3 regions of the Mesorhizobium sp. WSM4815 genome follow, and region 1 is predicted to be linked to each of the others. Evidence: predicted binding sites of a transcription regulator. Region 1 holds the regulator's gene; each other region holds the start of a gene.
What was found. The regulator PhoB, encoded in region 1, activates phosphate uptake and scavenging genes when phosphate is short. The targets are predictions, from matches to a motif close to TGTCATNNANCTGTCAT.
Positions count from the first base shown of each region.

Region 1 (5,824 bases):
TTGAGGAAGCGGCCGAACGGGCTAAGCTCGGATTCACGCGCCCGATCGGCAGCCGGCGTGTTGGAAGTCGTGTCGGTCATGATGTCCTCCCACCGTTGCCGTCTGCCGCGGATGCCGGAAGCAGCTTAGAAATTACCCGCGAGACGCGGAAAAACAACTCTTTTGAAAAAAACGCCGCGGCGTGAAGCCGCGGCGTTTCAGGTTTTTTAGCGAAGGCGGATCAGTTGCAGACCGAGACGGTGCCCGCCGCCACGCCGGCGCAGACCTCTTCCTGCTTGATCCAGCCGGCGTCGATGACGACGTTGAGATTGTCCCTGGTGATGGCAATCGGCGTCAGGAACAGTGACTTGACGACATTGCCGCCCGGCGTGGTGAAATCCTTGACGCCGACAATGTCTGTCATCGGCTTGCCGTCGGCCAGCTGCGAGGCGATCTCGGCGGCGTTCTTGCCGAGCTCGCGCGCGTCTTTCCACACCGATACGGTCTGTGTGCCGAGCGCGATACGGTTCAGCGCGGCATGGTCGCCGTCCTGGCCCGAAACCGGGACGGATCCGGCCAGGCCTTGCGCCGTCAGCGCCGCGACGACGCCACCGGCGGTGCCGTCATTGGCGGCAACCACCGCATCGACCTTGTTGTCGTTGGCGGTCAGGAACTGTTCCATGTTCTTCTGGGCGTTGGCGGGAAGCCAGCCGTCCGTATAAGCCTCGCCGACATTCTTGATCTTGCCGCTGTCGATGACATCCTTGAGCACTTCCATGGAGCCGGCGAACAGGAAATCGGCATTAGGGTCGGCGCCCGAGCCCTTGATGAAGACGTAATTGCCTTCCGGCGCCACCTTGAACACTTCGCGGGCCTGCATGCGGCCGACTTCCTGGTTGTCGAAGGTCAGATAGAAGACGTCCTTGTTCTCGATCAGCCGGTCATAGCCGACGACCGGAATGCCTTCGTCCAGCGCCTTCTGCACCGCCGGACCGATGGCCGAGGCATCCTGCGCAAGGATGATCAGCGCGTTGGCGCCCTGCGAGATCAGGCTTTCGACGTCGGTCAGCTGCTTGCCGGGATTGGCCTGTGCGTCAGCGGAGATATATTTGTCGCCGGCGGCCTCGATCGCCGCCTTCATGGCGGCTTCGTCGGTCTTCCAACGCTCTTCCTGGAAGTTCGACCACGAAACGCCAATGACCTTGTCCTTGGCCTGCGCGGCCGACGCGAGCGTCAGCGACATGGCGACCCCCGCCAGAATGGCGGCTGCGAATCTCTTCATGATATTCCTCCCTGCGCCGCGTAGGGCGCGACCAACTGGCCCGAAGGCCGGCACAAAGGCTCCTATTTTTTCGAGCCTCGAAAAAATACTGGTCCAACGCCGAAGCACTGTCAACACCGATTCTGATGGATTTTGACGTCCTGTCGGACTTTTTTTCGAGGCTCGGAATAAATAATGACAGCCCCTTCTGCTTCTGCCAGTATTTGTCGCACATTACCGACGGCTTCCGATTCATGAGCGGCCGCGGCGATGAGGAGGAAACAAAAATGTCGGTGGGAATCCGTCATGACGATCTGCGCCGGCGCAACCGGGCGATGGTGATTTCGGCCGTGCGCCGGGCGGGCCAGCCGTCGCGGACCGAGATCGCCGCGACCACCGGCCTCAGCCATTCGACCATATCGGCGATCTCTGCCGACTTGATCCAGGAAGGCATCCTGGCCGAGAGCAAGGCGAGCGAGACGGTTTCGCTGAAACGCGGCCGGCCGCAGGTCGGCCTCAGCCTCAATCCGCAAGCCGCTGCGGTGTTGGCCGTCGTGTTGTCGCTGAATTTCCTGTCGGTCGCCGTCATTGATTATGCCGGACAAGTGGTCGCCGAGGAACAGCGCCGGCTGGACACGCTGACCATGTCGCGCGACGCGCTGATCGGCGAATGTGTCGCCATCGTCCGGCGCCGGCTCGAAGATCCCGACCTCGATGTCCAAAGCGTCGCCCGCATCGCGCTGGCGATCCAGGGCATCACCGATTCCCACGCGCGCGCCATGTTGTGGTCGCCGATCACGCCGCAGACGAACATCGCCTTCGCTGACATTCTGGAACGCGAGTTCGGCATCCCGGCCATCATGGAGAACGACTGCAACATGATGGCCGTGGCGCTGCGCTGGCGCCACCCGGATCGCTACCGCGACGATTTCATCGCCATCCTGCTCTCGCACGGCATCGGTATGGGGCTGGTGCTGAAGGGCGAGCTGTTCACCGGCACCCACTCCTCGGGCGGCGAATTCGGCCACATGATCCATCGGCCGGGCGGCGCGCTTTGCCGCTGCGGGCGGCGCGGCTGCGTCGAGGCTTATGCCGGCAACTACGCCATCTGGCGCAGTGCAAGGCAATTGAGCGAGAACGCCGAGCCGGTCGCCGATGTCAGCGACGCCGAGATGCGGGCACTGGCGGCCCGGGCGCGCGAGACGGACGGACCGGAGCGCGAAGCCTACCGCAAGGCCGGCGAGGCACTCGGCTTCGGGCTCGGCAGCCTGTTCGCGCTGATCGATCCGGCGCCGGTGGCCATGGTCGGCGCCAGCGCTGCCGCCTTCGACCTGATCGAACCGGCGCTGCGCGAGGCCATCGCCCAGACCGCCGGCGGCCAGCATTCGGGTTCGATTTCCTTCGACACCGAGCCGAACGAGCTGCCGCTGATCCGCGAAGGCTGCGCCATGCGGGCGCTAAGCTTCGTCGACCAGGAGATTTTCGCGCCGAGCATCCAGGCACGAGCCGGCTCGGTCGGAAAGAACGTGGCTTGAATCCGAAGGCAGGGATTCCCGGGTCGTGACTTGGGGTGTGTTGAGATTCAGGTCAGGCCGAGTCGAGAATGGTGGGTTCCGAGAACCGGAGCGGAGCGTACTTTTGGGTACGTGAGCCCGCGCATGACCCCGAAATCGAGATCGATTTCGGAAAGGTCGTGCGCAAAATCAAAGTTCTACAGCGTCCTTTGCGTGCCCAACAGGGCGCGCGGCGCTGTAGGTAAGCGCAGGAAGCCGCCGTTTGCAGGCCGGCATCACCTGAATATCAGCACATCCCCTAGTCTTCCCTGATCGCATAGCCCGCGCCGCGGATGGTGCGGATGACATCGGGCATGCGACCATTGTTGACCGCCTTGCGCAACCGGCCGACATGGACGTCCACCGTGCGCTCGTCGATGTAGATCGTCTCGCCCCAGACATTGTCGAGCAACTGGCTGCGCGAGAAGACCCGGCCCGGGTGGCGCATCATGAATTCGAGCAGCCGGAATTCGGTCGGCCCGAGCCGGATCTCGCTCTTCTTGCGATAGACCCGGTGCGATTCACGATCGAGCATGATGTCGCCGACCTTGAGCACGCTGGACAGCACTTCCGGCTTGGCGCGGCGCAGCAGCGCCTTGACCCTGGCCATGAATTCCGGTGTCGAGAACGGCTTGACCAGATAGTCGTCGGCTCCGGTCGAAAGGCCGCGCACCCGGTCGCTCTCCTCGCCGCGCGCGGTCAGCATGATGATCGGCAGCCGCTCGGTTTCGGGGCGCACCCGAAGGCGCCGGCAAAGCTCGATGCCGGAAACCGCCGGCACCATCCAGTCGAGCACCAAAAGATCGGGCACGTTTTCCTGCAGCCGGATTTCGGCCTCGTCGCCGCGCGTCACCACCTCGACCTGATAGCCTTCGGATTCCAGATTATAACGGAGGAGGACGCCCAGCGGCTCTTCATCCTCCACCACCATGATGCGCGGCGCGATCATCGGCCGGTCACTCCTGTCATGTCGCCGGCGCCGACATCGTCGTTTCGTCGAGCTTCGGGCGATCCGCCGGCAATTGCTGCCCGGTCACGACAAAGTAGGCGTTTTCGGCGATGTTGGTGACGTGATCGCCGATACGCTCGAGATTCTTGGCGCAGAACAGAAGGTGCGTGCAGGCGGTGATGTTGCGCGGATCCTCCATCATGTAGGTCAGGAGCTCGCGAAAAACCGCCGTGTATTTCACGTCGATCTTCTGGTCGTCGGCGCGCAGTTCCTTCAACGCGCCGGCATCGCGCGACACATAGTGCTCGACCACGCCGCGCAGCTGCACAAGAACGAGATCCGCCATCGCATCGATACCGTGCGACAGATTCCGCGGCGTCGCGCTCTGCCCGACTGCGCTGACCCGCTTGGCTATGTTCTTGGCAAGGTCGCCGATGCGCTCGAGATCGCCCGCCATGCGGATTGCGCCAACCACGGCGCGCAGATCCTGCGCCATCGGCTGCCGCTTGGCGATCAGCGTGATGGCGCTGTCGTCGAGTTCGCGCTGCCGCGCATCCATGATGGCGTCGTCCGAGACGACGCGCTGCGCCATCGCATTGTCCGACGCAAGCAACGCGCGGATCGAGGCTGCGACCATTGCGGCGGCGAGCTCGTCCATGTCGCGGATCAGCCGGTCGATGTGCTCCAGTTCCTCGTCGAAAGATGCGACGGTGTGTTCACCCATGGTGCTGTCCTCGTGTTCGAAATTCGCCGGACCGCTCAGCCGAACCGGCCGGTGATATAGTCCTGGGTGCGCTTGTCGTCGGGGTTGGTGAACATCTTGTCGGTCGCGCCCTCCTCGACCAGATAGCCGAGATGGAACATCGCCGTACGTTGCGACACGCGCGCCGCCTGCTGCATCGAATGGGTGACGATGACGATCGTATAATTCTGGCGCAGTTCGTCGATTAGTTCCTCGACGCGGGCGGTGGCGATTGGATCGAGCGCCGAACAGGGCTCGTCCATCAGGATCACTTCCGGCGACACGGCGATGGCGCGCGCAATGCACAGACGCTGCTGCTGTCCGCCGGACAGACCGGTTCCCGACTCGAGTAGGCGATCCTTGACCTCGTTGAACAGGCCGGCCTTCTTCAGGCTCGATTCGACGATGCCGTCCAACTCGGCCTTGCTCCTGGCCAGGCCGTGGATGCGCGGACCGTAGGCGACGTTTTCGTAGATCGACTTCGGGAACGGGTTCGGCTTCTGGAATACCATGCCGACGCGAGCTCGCAGCTCGACGACATCGATTTTGGGGTCGTAGACATCCTCGCCGTCGAGCGTGATCTTGCCGCTCACCCGCGCGATATCGATGGTGTCGTTCATTCGGTTCAGGCAACGCAGGAACGTCGACTTGCCGCAGCCCGATGGGCCGATCAACGCCGTCACCTGATGCTCGCGGACATCGAGATCGACGTCGAACAGAGCTCGCTTCTCGCCGTAGTGAACAGAGACCTTTTCGCCCTTCATCTTGATCGAAGGGGCGTTGGTTGCGCTGCTCAGTTTCTGCTCGACGCCGGCTTCCGTCATGATGTTCATATCCTCTACTCCTTACCAGCGCCGCTCGAAGCGCCTGCGCAGTATCACCGCGATGGCATTCATGATGACCAAAAACACCAGCAAAATCAAAATCGCCGCCGAAGTCTTCTGCTGGAACCCCGCTTCCGGGAAATCCGCCCACATGAAAATCTGCACCGGCAGGATCGTCGCGGGATCGGTGAAGCCGCCGGGAATGTCGACGATGAAGGCGACCATGCCGATCATCAGCAACGGCGCGGTTTCGCCCAGCGCATGCGCCATTCCGAGGATGGTGCCGGTCATGATGCCCGGCATCGCCAGCGGCAGGACGTGATGGAATACGGTCTGGACCTTGGACGCTCCGATGCCAAGCGCCGCCTCGCGGATCGAAGGCGGCACGGCGCGCAGCGAAGCGCGCGAGGCGATAATGATGATCGGCAGGGTCATTAGCGCCAGCACCATGCCGCCGACCACCGGGGCTGAGCGCGGCATGCCGAAGAAATTCAGGAATACGGCAAGTCCAAGCAG
Region 1 is NZ_JBVVQS010000099.1:159,372-165,195, forward strand. It holds gene AC0L2B_RS23950 (sugar ABC transporter permease) at 1-80, opposite strand, end outside; gene xylF (D-xylose ABC transporter substrate-binding protein) at 221-1,261, opposite strand; gene AC0L2B_RS23960 (ROK family protein) at 1,528-2,775, shown strand; gene phoB (phosphate regulon transcriptional regulator PhoB) at 3,053-3,742, opposite strand; gene phoU (phosphate signaling complex protein PhoU) at 3,759-4,466, opposite strand; gene pstB (phosphate ABC transporter ATP-binding protein PstB) at 4,502-5,317, opposite strand; gene pstA (phosphate ABC transporter permease PstA) at 5,330-5,824, opposite strand, start outside.

Region 2 (5,824 bases), on a different contig from region 1:
CACCTTGCGCAGCAACATGTTCGAGATGGAATGGCCGCCGCGCAGCGGCCGCATGCAGACTTTTCCTGAGATCGATCGCGCAGGGTGGTTCGGCCTCGAAATGGCCCGGGAAAAGTTGCTTTTCGGCCAGCGGCCTTTTCTCGACCGGCTTGTGGTGTCTGTCTAAGGGTCGACCCAATGGCCTCAACTGGTCGTGTTGACATGCGCCATAATCAGAAGACGAATTCGACGGATGTCAGCGGCCAGCAGCCGCGGGTCCATTCGATTGGTACGCCGCTGCGGTCCTCGTTGACAGCATTGATGCGGAATACTGGCGTTCCGGGCGTCAGCCGCAGGATGTCCGCTTCATCGGGGGATGCAAAGCCGCCACTGATGCGCGTCTCGGCCCGCCGGTAGTTGTCGATGCCATGCGCGCGGAAAACATCGGTCACCGACTGACGCACATCGTATCTCTGCTCGAAGTCGGGGAAGAGATGCGCCGGAAAGAACTTGGTATTGACGTAAACCGGCTGCTTGTCCGACGTTCTGATCCGGCACAGCCGGATAATGGTGGTGTCAGGTGCGAGACGCAACCGTTCCGCCACGGCCGCTTCGGCCGGTTCCCGGACGATCAGCAGCGTATTGGTGCCGATTTCTTGGCCGTGGGCTTCGAAATTGTCGAGAAAGCGCTGTCCGTCGCGAACAGTGAATGTCGAGGGCAGGTTTCGCACGAAGATACCGACGCCCTTGCGGGCGGTGAGGTGGCCCTCATGCTGTAACTGCTGCAGCGCCCGGCGAAGCGTAATGCGGGTGACCGCGAGTTTCTGTGCCAGATGCGTTTCTCCGGGAAGCTGGCTGCCCGGCGCAAGACTGCCGCTCTCGATCAGATCGAAGATGTGATCGTAGATCTGCTGCCAGATCGGCGTATCGCTGCGTGGCCGAAAGACCAGCCCGTCAAAGGCCAGAAGGCGATTGCCATTGCGCTCGTGTGGTGTTGAAATTTTCGTGTCCAAGGTCATGAAACCTTATCCACCCGCGACCGCCGTGCAGACCGTCGGTCTGTGCGGGAGAGACCGGAGCTATAGACAATTTGTCCATGGACCATGGTGGCCACCACACGCGGATGCTCTGGATCGCCAGCATCGACCAGGATCAGATCCGCCCGGCGGCCGGCAACAAGCGAGCCGCGATCGTCGAGGCCCGCCACCCGGGCCGGGTTTGCCGAAACCAGATTCCAGATCGAGGGGAAATCGCCGGCGTCTGGCGAAGACAGTCTGAAGGCCGCATGCAGAGGCGAAGGGTAGTGGTAATCGCTGGTCAGCACCGTGCAAAGTCCGGCTCTGACGGCCTCGGTGGCATTTAGCGCTCCATTATGGCTGCCGCCGCGCACGACGTTGGGCGCGCCGAGGATCACATCCTCGCCCATTTGCCGCGCGGCCTTGGCCGTTTCGAGCGTTAGCGGAAATTCCGAGGCCTTTGCGCCGAGGGCGCGAAAATACATGCGTTCCTCGGGAGACGCTTCGTCATGGGCAAGAAGCACATTGCCATTGGCCCGCGCAGTTGCGGCCAGCTTCCCGATCGCGATCTCAACCTCGGCGCGGCGGGACCAAATCTGGCCGAGCAACGTCATGTATTGCTCGCGGCTCAAGCCAGACCGCTCCGCCATCTGACCGATCTTGCGGGCAATCGTGCCGTTCAGCACCGACCCCGTGGTATGATCGTTCACGGCGATGATCGGCCGTGGCGAAAGCGAGAGCCATCGTACGACCTGCGCCATCTGATCAAGCGCGAAGGTCTCCCAGCGCAGATGCAGACGCGTATCGCAGCCAAGGCTATCGCGGAGATCGCAGACCGCGCCGATCAGCTGTTTGGCAGCGTCGAGCGAGCGAAGTCCAGGCTCCCACGACACCGTGACGCCGTGAAAGGCCGTGGTTACGCCATTGGCGACAAGCTGGCGGTCCGTATCTTTCAGCGCCAGCGCGGTGTCGAAGCGGACACCGGGCCGCGGCATGATCTGGCGCTCGAAGCCGTCGCCGTGAATATCGACGATCCCCGGAAGCACGAGCAGACCATCGGCATCGATTGTGGAGGCATGGGCCGCTCGCAGCTCTGACAGGGCGCCGCCGGTGACGCTCAGGTCCGCGGTTTCAAGTCCCCGTTCGGTAAGGATGCGACCACCCTGGATGTGCCAGTTCACTATATCCCTCAAAAAAAAATGCAAAGGCTGCCGGCGGCGCCGGCGAAATGTCACGAGCACGTCATCTGCTGCGTATACGGATTAGCGGGTAACAGTTTCCTGTCTATACAGCAAAGGAAAAAACGATGATCCGCAGCATCGCAACCGCACTCGCCCTGACGCTTGCCTCCGCCGTTCCGGTGTTTGCGGAGCCAGTGAAATTCGCGGTAACCGACATGGAGGGACTGGAGGCTCTTCAGCAGGAATTCGGTGCTTTCCAGACCGCTCTTGAGGAGGCGACCGGCCTGGATGTCGAGCTGTTTCCGGTCAGTTCGCGGACCACCGCCGTCGAGGCGATGAATTCCGGGCAGGTCGATCTTGTCCTGACCGGTCCTGCAGAATACGTCGTCATGAAGGAATTAAGCCAGCCGAAGATTGTTGTCGCCTGGCAGCGCCCCGACTATTTCGCTCAGATCGCCGTGCTGGCGAATGGACCGATCCGCTCGGTCGAAGACTTGAAGGGCAAGAAGGTCGCATTCGGCTCGGTCGGCTCAACGTCCCAGCACCTCGGCCCCGCGCAGGCGCTGGCCGATTTCAACCTGAAATATGCCACCGATTACGAACCAGTAATCATATCGCGCAACATCGCGGCTGAGGCTCTCATCCGCGGCGACATCGCCGCTATCGGCTTGAATTTCGGCTATCTCAACTCGGTCCGGGAAGCATTCCCCGGCGTTGCCTTCTCGGTCATCGCACGGGGCCGCGATCTGCCGAACGACATTCTTGTCGCCCGCAAGGACATTTCAGATGACGTGTTCGTCAAGATCCGCGATGCCTTTGCGAAGAATGGCAATGAGCTGATGAAAGCGATCTTGACCGGCGAGGACAACCAGAAATTCAAGGGCGGTTTCTTCCTGACTGATGTCAGGGACTCGGACTACGACTATGTCCGCTCGATGTACCGCACGATCGGAATCGAGACCCTCACCGACTTCGTAAACTGAGGCTTGCTCCTTTTTCATCGACTTGCTCCTTTCAGCGACAAGGCCGGCGGCTAACCGCCGGTCTGTTTCGCAGTTCGGTCTGGGCCAAGAGGTCACTATGACAGCCATCATTCGGGCGCACGATCTTGCGAAGAGCTATGCGAACGGAAAGGTCATTTTCTCCAGTATCGGCCTCACCATAGCATCGCGCGAACGGGTTGCCCTGATTGGCTCGAACGGTGCTGGAAAATCCACCCTGCTCAAATGCCTCATTGGTCTTCTACCGTCGAGCGGTGGCGAGGTCGTCACCCTCGGCGAGAGCTTCCGCTCGGCGCCGTCCGTCGCCCAGCTGCGGCGCATTCGCAGGCAGATCGGATTTGTCTTCCAGCACCACGGACTGGTCAGCCGCCAATCGGTTCTTACAAACGTTTTGCAGGGCAAGCTCGGGCTGCCCGGCGGCTGGCGCGGCTGGCACCATTCCATCGCAAAGCAACACTGGCGCGAGGAAGCAATGCAGGCCCTCGCCGAAGTGCGGCTTCTCGGCAAGGCGGGCGCCCGCGCCGACGCGCTTTCTGGAGGGCAGGCGCAGCGGGTGGCGATTGCCCGTGCGTTGATCCGGCGTCCGAAGCTTTTGATAGCAGACGAACCGGCGGCAAGTCTCGACCCGGCGGCTGGACATGATGTGATGCGCGTCTTCTCCGAGCTGACCCAGGAACAGGCGATCACTTTGGTCTACACCACGCACGACATGGAACATGCTCTCGACTACTCCGACCGCTTGATAGCGCTCAAGGCGGGCAAGGTCTTCTTCGACCGACCGACGGCGCAGGTGACCCGCGCTGATCTGAAAGACGTCTTCGATGCATGACCGCCTTTCGCCGAGCCGAATTCCATCGATCTCGCCCGTCACTTTCAGCTTTGCCGTCGCTTTGGCCGCTCTCGTGATCGTTTCCGCCGGGCAGGTCGCACCTTCGCCGGAACAACTGGCAGGCGGGGTGCCCCGAATGGTCCATCTCGTCGGCCGCATGATACCCCCAAATGTCGAGCCAGGGTTCCTCCTGAGGGTTTTCTGGCGCATGGTCGAAACGTTTCAGATAGCGCTCGTGGGGACAGCAATAGGTGTCGTCCTCAGCTTGCCGTTTGCCTGGCTCTCGGCCAAGGACATAACCCCGATCGGCCCGTTCCGGCATATCTCCAGGATGCTGGTCTCGTTGTTCAGGACTGTTCCAGATTTGGTCTGGGCACTACTTTTCGTGTCAGCCGTTGGTCTCGGGGCGGTTGCCGGCACCATGACCATCGTCGTCGATACGATCGGCTTTTGCGGGCGCTTCTTCGCCGAGGCGATGGAGGATGCCGACGAAAGACCTCAGGAAGCGCTGTTTGCAATCGGCGCCGGACGATTCTCTGTTCTGTGCGGGGCAGTACTGCCTGACGCCATGCCGTCCCTGATAAACACCACGCTCTTCGCGCTTGAAAAGGCAGTGCGCTCATCAGTTGTTCTCGGCCTCGTTGGAGCCGGTGGCATCGGCCAGGAGCTGAAGGTCGCGTTCGATCTTTTCCAATACAGGAATGCCTCGACCATCATTCTCGTGATCTTCGCCATCGTGGTGTTGATGGAGTTCGTGACGGATCGCCTACGCTCGAAGGTCCAGTAATTGCAGGCTAGGCATGTGCGCCGCAAATCGACAGAACGCAGCGATGGCCGAAGACGGCGGGCGATCACCTACGGCACGAAGATAAGGAACAGATAGGCGACAAACACGACGAGATGAACGAGCCCCGTCAGCATCGTTGTTCGGCCCGTCCCAAAGCTCACGATGCTGATGGCAAGCGCGAGGAGGAGAAGCACGGTATCCCCCGGACCCAGACCAAGAGTCAGGCTTCGTCCGGTGAGCAGGCTCGCCGCACCGATCGCCGGGATTGTCAGGCCGATTGTGGCGCAGGCCGAGCCGAGGGCGACATTCAGCCCTCGCTGAAGCTCGTTATTGAGCGCTGCCCGAACCGCCGATACCGCCTCCGGCATAAGCACAAGCGCAGCGACGAAGAAGCCCACGATGGCGTCCGCCTGGGTAACTTGAAGAAACTCGAGCCCATTCTCGATGCTGCCGGCCACCTGCTCGGTCAGAAGAACGATCCCTGCCAGTCCGACAAATAAGAGGAGCACATTGGTGGTCACTTTCTCGCCCTCAGATACATGCTTGTCATGTTCCGCGCTGGAGGTCAGGTCTTCGATAAAATCGCCCCGATGGCGCACCATCTGGGCAAAGACGAAGGCACCATAGAGGAGGGTTGAAAGAACGCTCACGAAAGCGAGCTGCGAGGCGGAGAACGTACCGGGGCTTGTTGCAAGCGTGTAGTTTGGAAGGATCAGCGTAAGAACTGTCAGCGCCATAATGACGGCAAGCGAGGCGTTGGTGCCCTGTCGTTTGATGTCCTGATATCGATGCTTCAGCCCACCCAGGGTGAGGCAGACCCCGACGACGCCAGCGCAAACGATCATGACCGTCGAAAACACGGATTCGCGTGCCAGCGTCGGGTTGTTCTCGCCGTGCAGCATCATCGAAACGATGACCGATGCTTCGATGGCCGTCACCGAAAATGTCAACAGCAGCGTGCCATATGGTTCACCGAGCCGCAGTGCGACGGCTTCTGCATGATGCAAAACCACAAACACTGTCGCGAAGAT
Region 2 is NZ_JBVVQS010000101.1:541,352-547,175, forward strand. It holds gene AC0L2B_RS28050 (NUDIX hydrolase) at 1-166, shown strand, start outside; gene phnF (phosphonate metabolism transcriptional regulator PhnF) at 213-998, opposite strand; gene AC0L2B_RS28060 (alpha-D-ribose 1-methylphosphonate 5-triphosphate diphosphatase) at 995-2,176, opposite strand; gene AC0L2B_RS28065 (PhnD/SsuA/transferrin family substrate-binding protein) at 2,302-3,159, shown strand; gene AC0L2B_RS28070 (phosphonate ABC transporter ATP-binding protein) at 3,257-4,006, shown strand; gene phnE (phosphonate ABC transporter, permease protein PhnE) at 3,999-4,793, shown strand; gene AC0L2B_RS28080 (calcium:cation antiporter) at 4,862-5,824, opposite strand, start outside.
Region 2: AC0L2B_RS28060 (alpha-D-ribose 1-methylphosphonate 5-triphosphate diphosphatase) is a predicted target of PhoB. The motif match lies at 2,225-2,241, and genes of this name have one in related genera.

Region 3 (5,824 bases), on a different contig from region 1:
CCTTGTGGGAGAAGGTGGATTGGCGCGTAGCGCCAAGACGGTTGAGGGGTGCTGGAAGGATCGCCGTCGGCGCCAAGCTGGAACACCCCTCATCCGACCTCGCTTCGCGAGGCCACCTTCTCCCACAAGGGGAGAAGGGAAAGGGACGCCCGCCCCGCTACTCGGCCGGGACCGGGCTGAGGCCGGGATCGCCCATCGCGTGCGGCCTGGTTTCCTTGCGTGCCGACGCCCGGGCGAGCACGCTTTGCCGGTTGACCGATTTGCGCTCGGCATCGATGCGCTGGATCAGGATTTCCGCGCGCTCGATCGACCCGAGCAGCGCCAGGATCGTGCCGCGTTCGGCGGCGCCGGCATTGGGTCCGAGCGCCAGCGTGCGGGCACGCAGTTCCTCGACCTCCGGCAGATTGACATGGCCGGCCGGCACCTTCGGGTCGGAGATGCCGTAAGTCGGCAAGATCTGCCGCAGCGAGGCATCGAGCTTGCTCAGCCCGACGTCGACGATGGCCTGCGCCGGACCGCTGAACTTCTCGCGCCTGACGCGGCGCGCCACCTGATGCATCGATTCCGTCAGGGCGGCGGTGAAGTCGGCTTCCTCGATCAGGCTGGCGATCAGGTCGAGTTGGTCGTAGGGCAGGTCTTCCTTCATCAATTCGGCGGTGTAGGCGCGGATGTCGCGGCTGAGGATATCGGTTGCGAGGTAGTGCTCGCCCGGATCCGACGGCGCCTTCTTCGACGAGCGGGCGATGTCGAGGAACATGGCGCCGGCTTGCAGATGGCGGGCCGTCTCCTGCTGGACGGCGGGAACGGCCTTGGCGAAATCGCCGGCCAGCTTGCGGTCGAGGAATCGCGGCGTCGAGAAATCTTCCGTATCCTCGGCATCCGTGTGACCGACACGCGACAGAACCCGCTCGAACACCCCGATGAACGGAAACAGCAACAGCGTGTTGAAGACGTTGAAGAAGGTCGAGTAAAGACCGACCGCGACCGGCACCAGGGGAAAGGTCTCCTTGCCGTCGACGATCACCGGAATGGCGGGATCGCCGCCGAAGAACTGCATCGCCCATTCCAGGACCTGCATGGAGACGAAGAACAGCGGGATGGTGATGCACACGCCGATGATGTTGAAGGAGATGTGGGCGTAAGCGGTGCGCTTGGCGTTTTTCGAAAGATTGAGCGAAGCCATCCACGAGGTGATCGTGGTGCCGAGATCGGAGCCGAGCGAGAAGGCGACGGCCGTCGTCCAGTCGAGAATGCCGGCGGCGCCAAGGCCCATGACGATGCCGATCGTCGCCGAGGACGAATGGATCATGGCGGTCACGCCGGCGGCGATGAACACGCATTTGAGCAGGTTGAGGTAGGAGTCGGCCGTCAGCGTTTGCAGCAGGGCCATGACTTCGGGCAGGTTGCGCAACGGGCGCAGGCCGCCGGTCATCAGGTTGAGGCCATAGAAGATCAGCGCGAAGCCCATGCCGGCAAGCGCTATGTTCTTGACCTTCTCGCTTTTGGCAAAGCAGTAGATCAGCGAGAACACGCCGGCCAGGATCAGCCCGAGCGGACCGAGCGGCAGCGCGATGAGCCCGTTGCCGAGCGTGGTGCCGATATTGGCGCCCATGATCACGCTGATCGCCGGTCGAAGCGCGATGACGCCGGCATTGACCAGGCCGACGACCATGACGCTCATCGCCGTCGACGACTGGATGACGCCGGTGATCAGCGTTCCCGCCAGCACGCCCTTGATCGGCGTTCCGGCGGCCTTGGCGAGAAAGGCGCGCATCCGGTTGACCGACAGCGCCTGGATGCCGTTGGCCATGAAGTCGAGGCCGAGCATAAAAATGCCCAACCCGCCGATCACCGGCACGAGGATGTCCTTGAAGATATCGATGTCCATGTCACGCAGTCCCCAACAAGCCGCCATCACGGCGCGATATGAATTTCAGTTCAGGCGCTGCGCGAAGCAGCGGCCTGGCTCTTCCGCTCAGTTTCCGACCGGCTCCTGCCTTGCCCAGTATTGCTCGATCCGGGCGACGAGCGCCTTCGGCAGCGGCACGTAGCCGAGTGCGGCGGCGTCATCAGCGCCGTGGGCGAAGGCGAGCCGGAAAAGGTCGTGCACGCGGCGATAGCGATGTTCCGAACGGCCCGAGACCTGAACGACCGCGAACACCGCCGTGCTGATCGGATAGGCGGCATCGCCGTCTCGATCGGTCAGCGAGGCGAAGAAGTCGGTCGTTTGCGCCCAGTCGATGGATGTCGCGGCAGCTTGCACGCCCTGCGGCTCCGGCTTGACGAACTTGCCGGCTCTGTTCTGGATCAGCGCGTAGGCAAGGCTGGCGCGCTGGGCCTGGCCGGATTCGGCATAGGCGATCGCGCCCTTCGTGTCGTGCACGGCTTGGATGAGGTTCTGTGTGCCTTCCGCGTCAGTGCCGAGCGGCCACGAGATCAGTGTATTTGCGCCGTATTTGGCCTTCCATTCATCGCTGACCGCCGACAGATACTGCGTAAAGACAAAGGTCGAGCCGGAGCCATCCTTGCGGTGAACGACGCTGATCCTGAGATCGGGCAGCGTCACATCCGGATTCACCGCCTTGATCGCGGGATCGGACCATGACTGGATCTTGCCCAGATAGATGTCGGCCAGCAGCGGCCCGGTCAGGCGAAGGCTTCCCGGGCCGATGCCGTCGAGATTGACGACGACGGCGATGGCGCCCATCACGATCGGAAACTGCTGTCGGCCGGCCTTCTTGAGTTCGGCGCCATTGATCGGCGCATCCGTCACGGCAAAGTCGATATCCGGCTGATCGAGACGCAGGACGCCGGCGAGCGAGCCGACGATTTCATAGTCGACCTTCCAATCGGGCGAGACATAGTCGCCGCCGTCGGCGCGGGCGCTCTCGTAGGCCGTTGCCCATTTGCCGATGATCGGGGCGGCCAGTGTCGATCCGGCGCCGCGGATAGGCTCGGCCTGCGCAGCGGCCCCGATCATCAGGCCAACAGCAAGCGTGATGGCGCCGCTGATCTTCGCTGATTTGCGCCGTAGTGACGCAAAGCTTGCTGGAAACATCATGGCGACCCCCGACGCGCGAACAAATAGCTACTTTTCAGTCTTGGCAGATATCGACAGTCATCCGCCCGGCGAACGAACGCCGTCAGAGAAACAACATCGCTCACCGTATGAACCTTGGTTAACGATTGGATGACAAAGATCTTTGTGGGCGAGATTTTTGTTTTCCGCGATTGCCGCGGTTGCCTGAAGAATTGTTCGGCAGCCAATCGCTTCAGCTTTGCGCTGCCCCTCACCTGCCTGCCGGCACCCTCTCCCCGTATAGTGACGGGGAGAGGGACGCTCTCATCGATGGTTTCGCCAATCACCAGCGTTGCAGAATATCCGCCACGGTGCGACCAGTCCCTTCTCCCCGTCACACGGGGAGAAGTGCCCGGCAGGGCGATGAGGGGCGGCGCCGACTCCGACAACTGATCCCCTTGGCACGAAGTTGCTGGTCGCCTCCGCGCAGGGACAGCCCTATTTCGCGTCGTGGAAGATGATGCCCACCGTATGGCGCAGGCCGGAGCGAATCCGGCTGACGCCGTGCCTGAGATTGACGCGGTAGCCGCCTTTGCTGCCCTGGACCGGACGATTGTGGACCGCGAAGGCGACTGCGTCGCCCTGGCGCAGCGGCACCACCTCGGCGCGGCTCTGCATGCGCGGGCGCTGTTCGGTCAGCACGAACTCGCCGCCGGTGAAATCCTTATCCGGTTCGGACAGCAGGATTGCCACCTGCAGCGGGAACGCAAGCTCGCCGTAGAGATCCTGATGCAGGCAGTTGAAGTCGCCGGGACCATATTGCAGCAGGAGCGGCGTCGGCCGCGTCTGGCCCTGCTCGTGGCATTGCTTGAGGAACGCGGCGTGTTCGTCCGGGTAGCGCTGCGCGACGCCCATGCGTTCGTTCCAGTCGTTGGCGACGGCGGCAAGGCGCGGATAGAGCGCGGTGCGCAAGCCGCCGATCAGCTCGGGCAAGGGATAGCGGAAATAGCGGTACTCGCCCTTGCCGAAGCCGTGCCGCGCCATGTGGACATGGCTGCGGAAATGGCTTTCGTCGGGATACAGCCCGGCGATCTCCCGGCATTCTTCTGGTGTCAGCAGCTTTTCCATCACCGCGCAGCCATAGAAGCTCATCTCCTCGGCCAGTGCCTGCCAGTCATATCCGGCGACGCGCGCTTCCGCCGATCGGACCGCTGCTGCTGGAACCGTGTGCATGGTCATAGCTCTGCTCCTCTGGCTTCATCGGCTTCTGCCATCAGATGGGTGAAGCAGCGCACACAAACCACCCGTTTCCTGCCAACCGGTTTAGGCACAACGCAAGGTTGCCATGGATCAGCTTCACCGCCGCGACGCAGCATGGATTTTGGCAAAATCGAGCCCATATCCCTGATAGGGAGCTTTGAGCGTGAAACTCGCGCGTGTAGCCCTGATTGCCGCGGCTTTTGTAGCCGCTGTGGCTGTTTGTTCTTCTTCCGCAGCAACAGGAGAAGCAAACGGCCAGGGGAGCACTGCGCTGCGCATCGAGATAGACGGCGCCATCGGTCCGGCGAGCGCCATGCAGTTCGAGGAAGCGCTGGCGGTGGCCGCAGAACGGAACGCCGAGGTTTTCATCCTGCAGATGAACACGCCGGGCGGGTTGGTCACCAGCATGCGTGAGATCATCGCCGACATCCTCGCCTCCCCGGTTCCCGTCATCGGCTATGTCGCGCCCGCCGGCGGGCATGCGGCGAGCGCCGGAACCTACATCCTCTACGCAACCCATGTGGCGGCGATGGCGCCCGGCACCAATCTGGGCGCGGCAACGCCCATTGAGATGGGCGGGCCGATGCCATCCTTTCCGGGCGACGACAAGAACAATGGCCCGGAAGCCGGCAAGGACCCGAAGAATCCACCGGCGGGCAATGCGATGATCGCCAAGGCGACGAACGACGCGGTTGCCTTGATCCGCAGCCTGGCCGAACTACGCGGGCGCAATGCCGATTGGGGTGAAAAGGCGGTGCGCGAGGCGGCCAGCCTGTCGGCCAGCGCCGCACTGCAGGAAAATGTGATCGACTTTGTCGCCCGCGACACGACCGAACTGCTTCAGCTGGCCGACGGCCGGACGGTCGAGATCGCCGGTAGAAAAAAGGTGCTGGCGACCAAAGGGCTGCCGGTTGAAACGCTCGAGCCTGGCTGGCTCATCCGGCTTCTCGCCGTCATCACCGACCCGAACATCGCCGTCATCCTGATGCTGATCGGCGTTTATGGCCTCGTCTTCGAGTTCACCAGCCCGGGCGCTGTCGCGCCAGGCGTGATCGGCACGATCTGCCTGCTGCTCGGGCTCTATGCGCTCAATCTCCTGCCGATCAGCTATGCCGGCCTTGCCTTGATGCTGCTTGGCATCATCTTCCTCGTCGTCGAGGTCTTTAATCCCACAGTGGTGCTTGGGCTGGGAGGCGTGGCGGCGTTTCTGCTGGGCGCTGCCATGCTGCTCAGGATCGAAGGTCCCGGCTTCGAGATGTCGTGGGCCGTCATCGGCACCGCCGCCATCCTGACGCTCGGCCTGGCGCTGCTGACCGGCAGCTACCTGTGGGCGGCTCGCAAGAACGTTCCGCGTGTTGGCGCCCAGGCCATGCAAGGGCTGCCGGCCAAGGTCCTCGACTGGGAGGGCAGCGAGGGCCACGTGCTGGCCCGGGGTGAGCGATGGCGGGCGAAAGCCGACGAACCCATAGCAGTGGGCGACAGCGTCGAGGTGGCTGATATCAGGGGCCTCGTGCTGACGATACGGCGCCGCAATGCGCGAAGCGA
Region 3 is NZ_JBVVQS010000064.1:11,608-17,431, reverse strand. It holds gene AC0L2B_RS00985 (Na/Pi cotransporter family protein) at 158-1,888, opposite strand; gene pstS (phosphate ABC transporter substrate-binding protein PstS) at 1,976-3,061, opposite strand; gene AC0L2B_RS00975 (2OG-Fe(II) oxygenase) at 3,518-4,258, opposite strand; gene AC0L2B_RS00970 (NfeD family protein) at 4,443-5,824, shown strand, end outside.
Region 3: pstS (phosphate ABC transporter substrate-binding protein PstS) is a predicted target of PhoB. The motif match lies at 3,180-3,196, and genes of this name have one in related genera.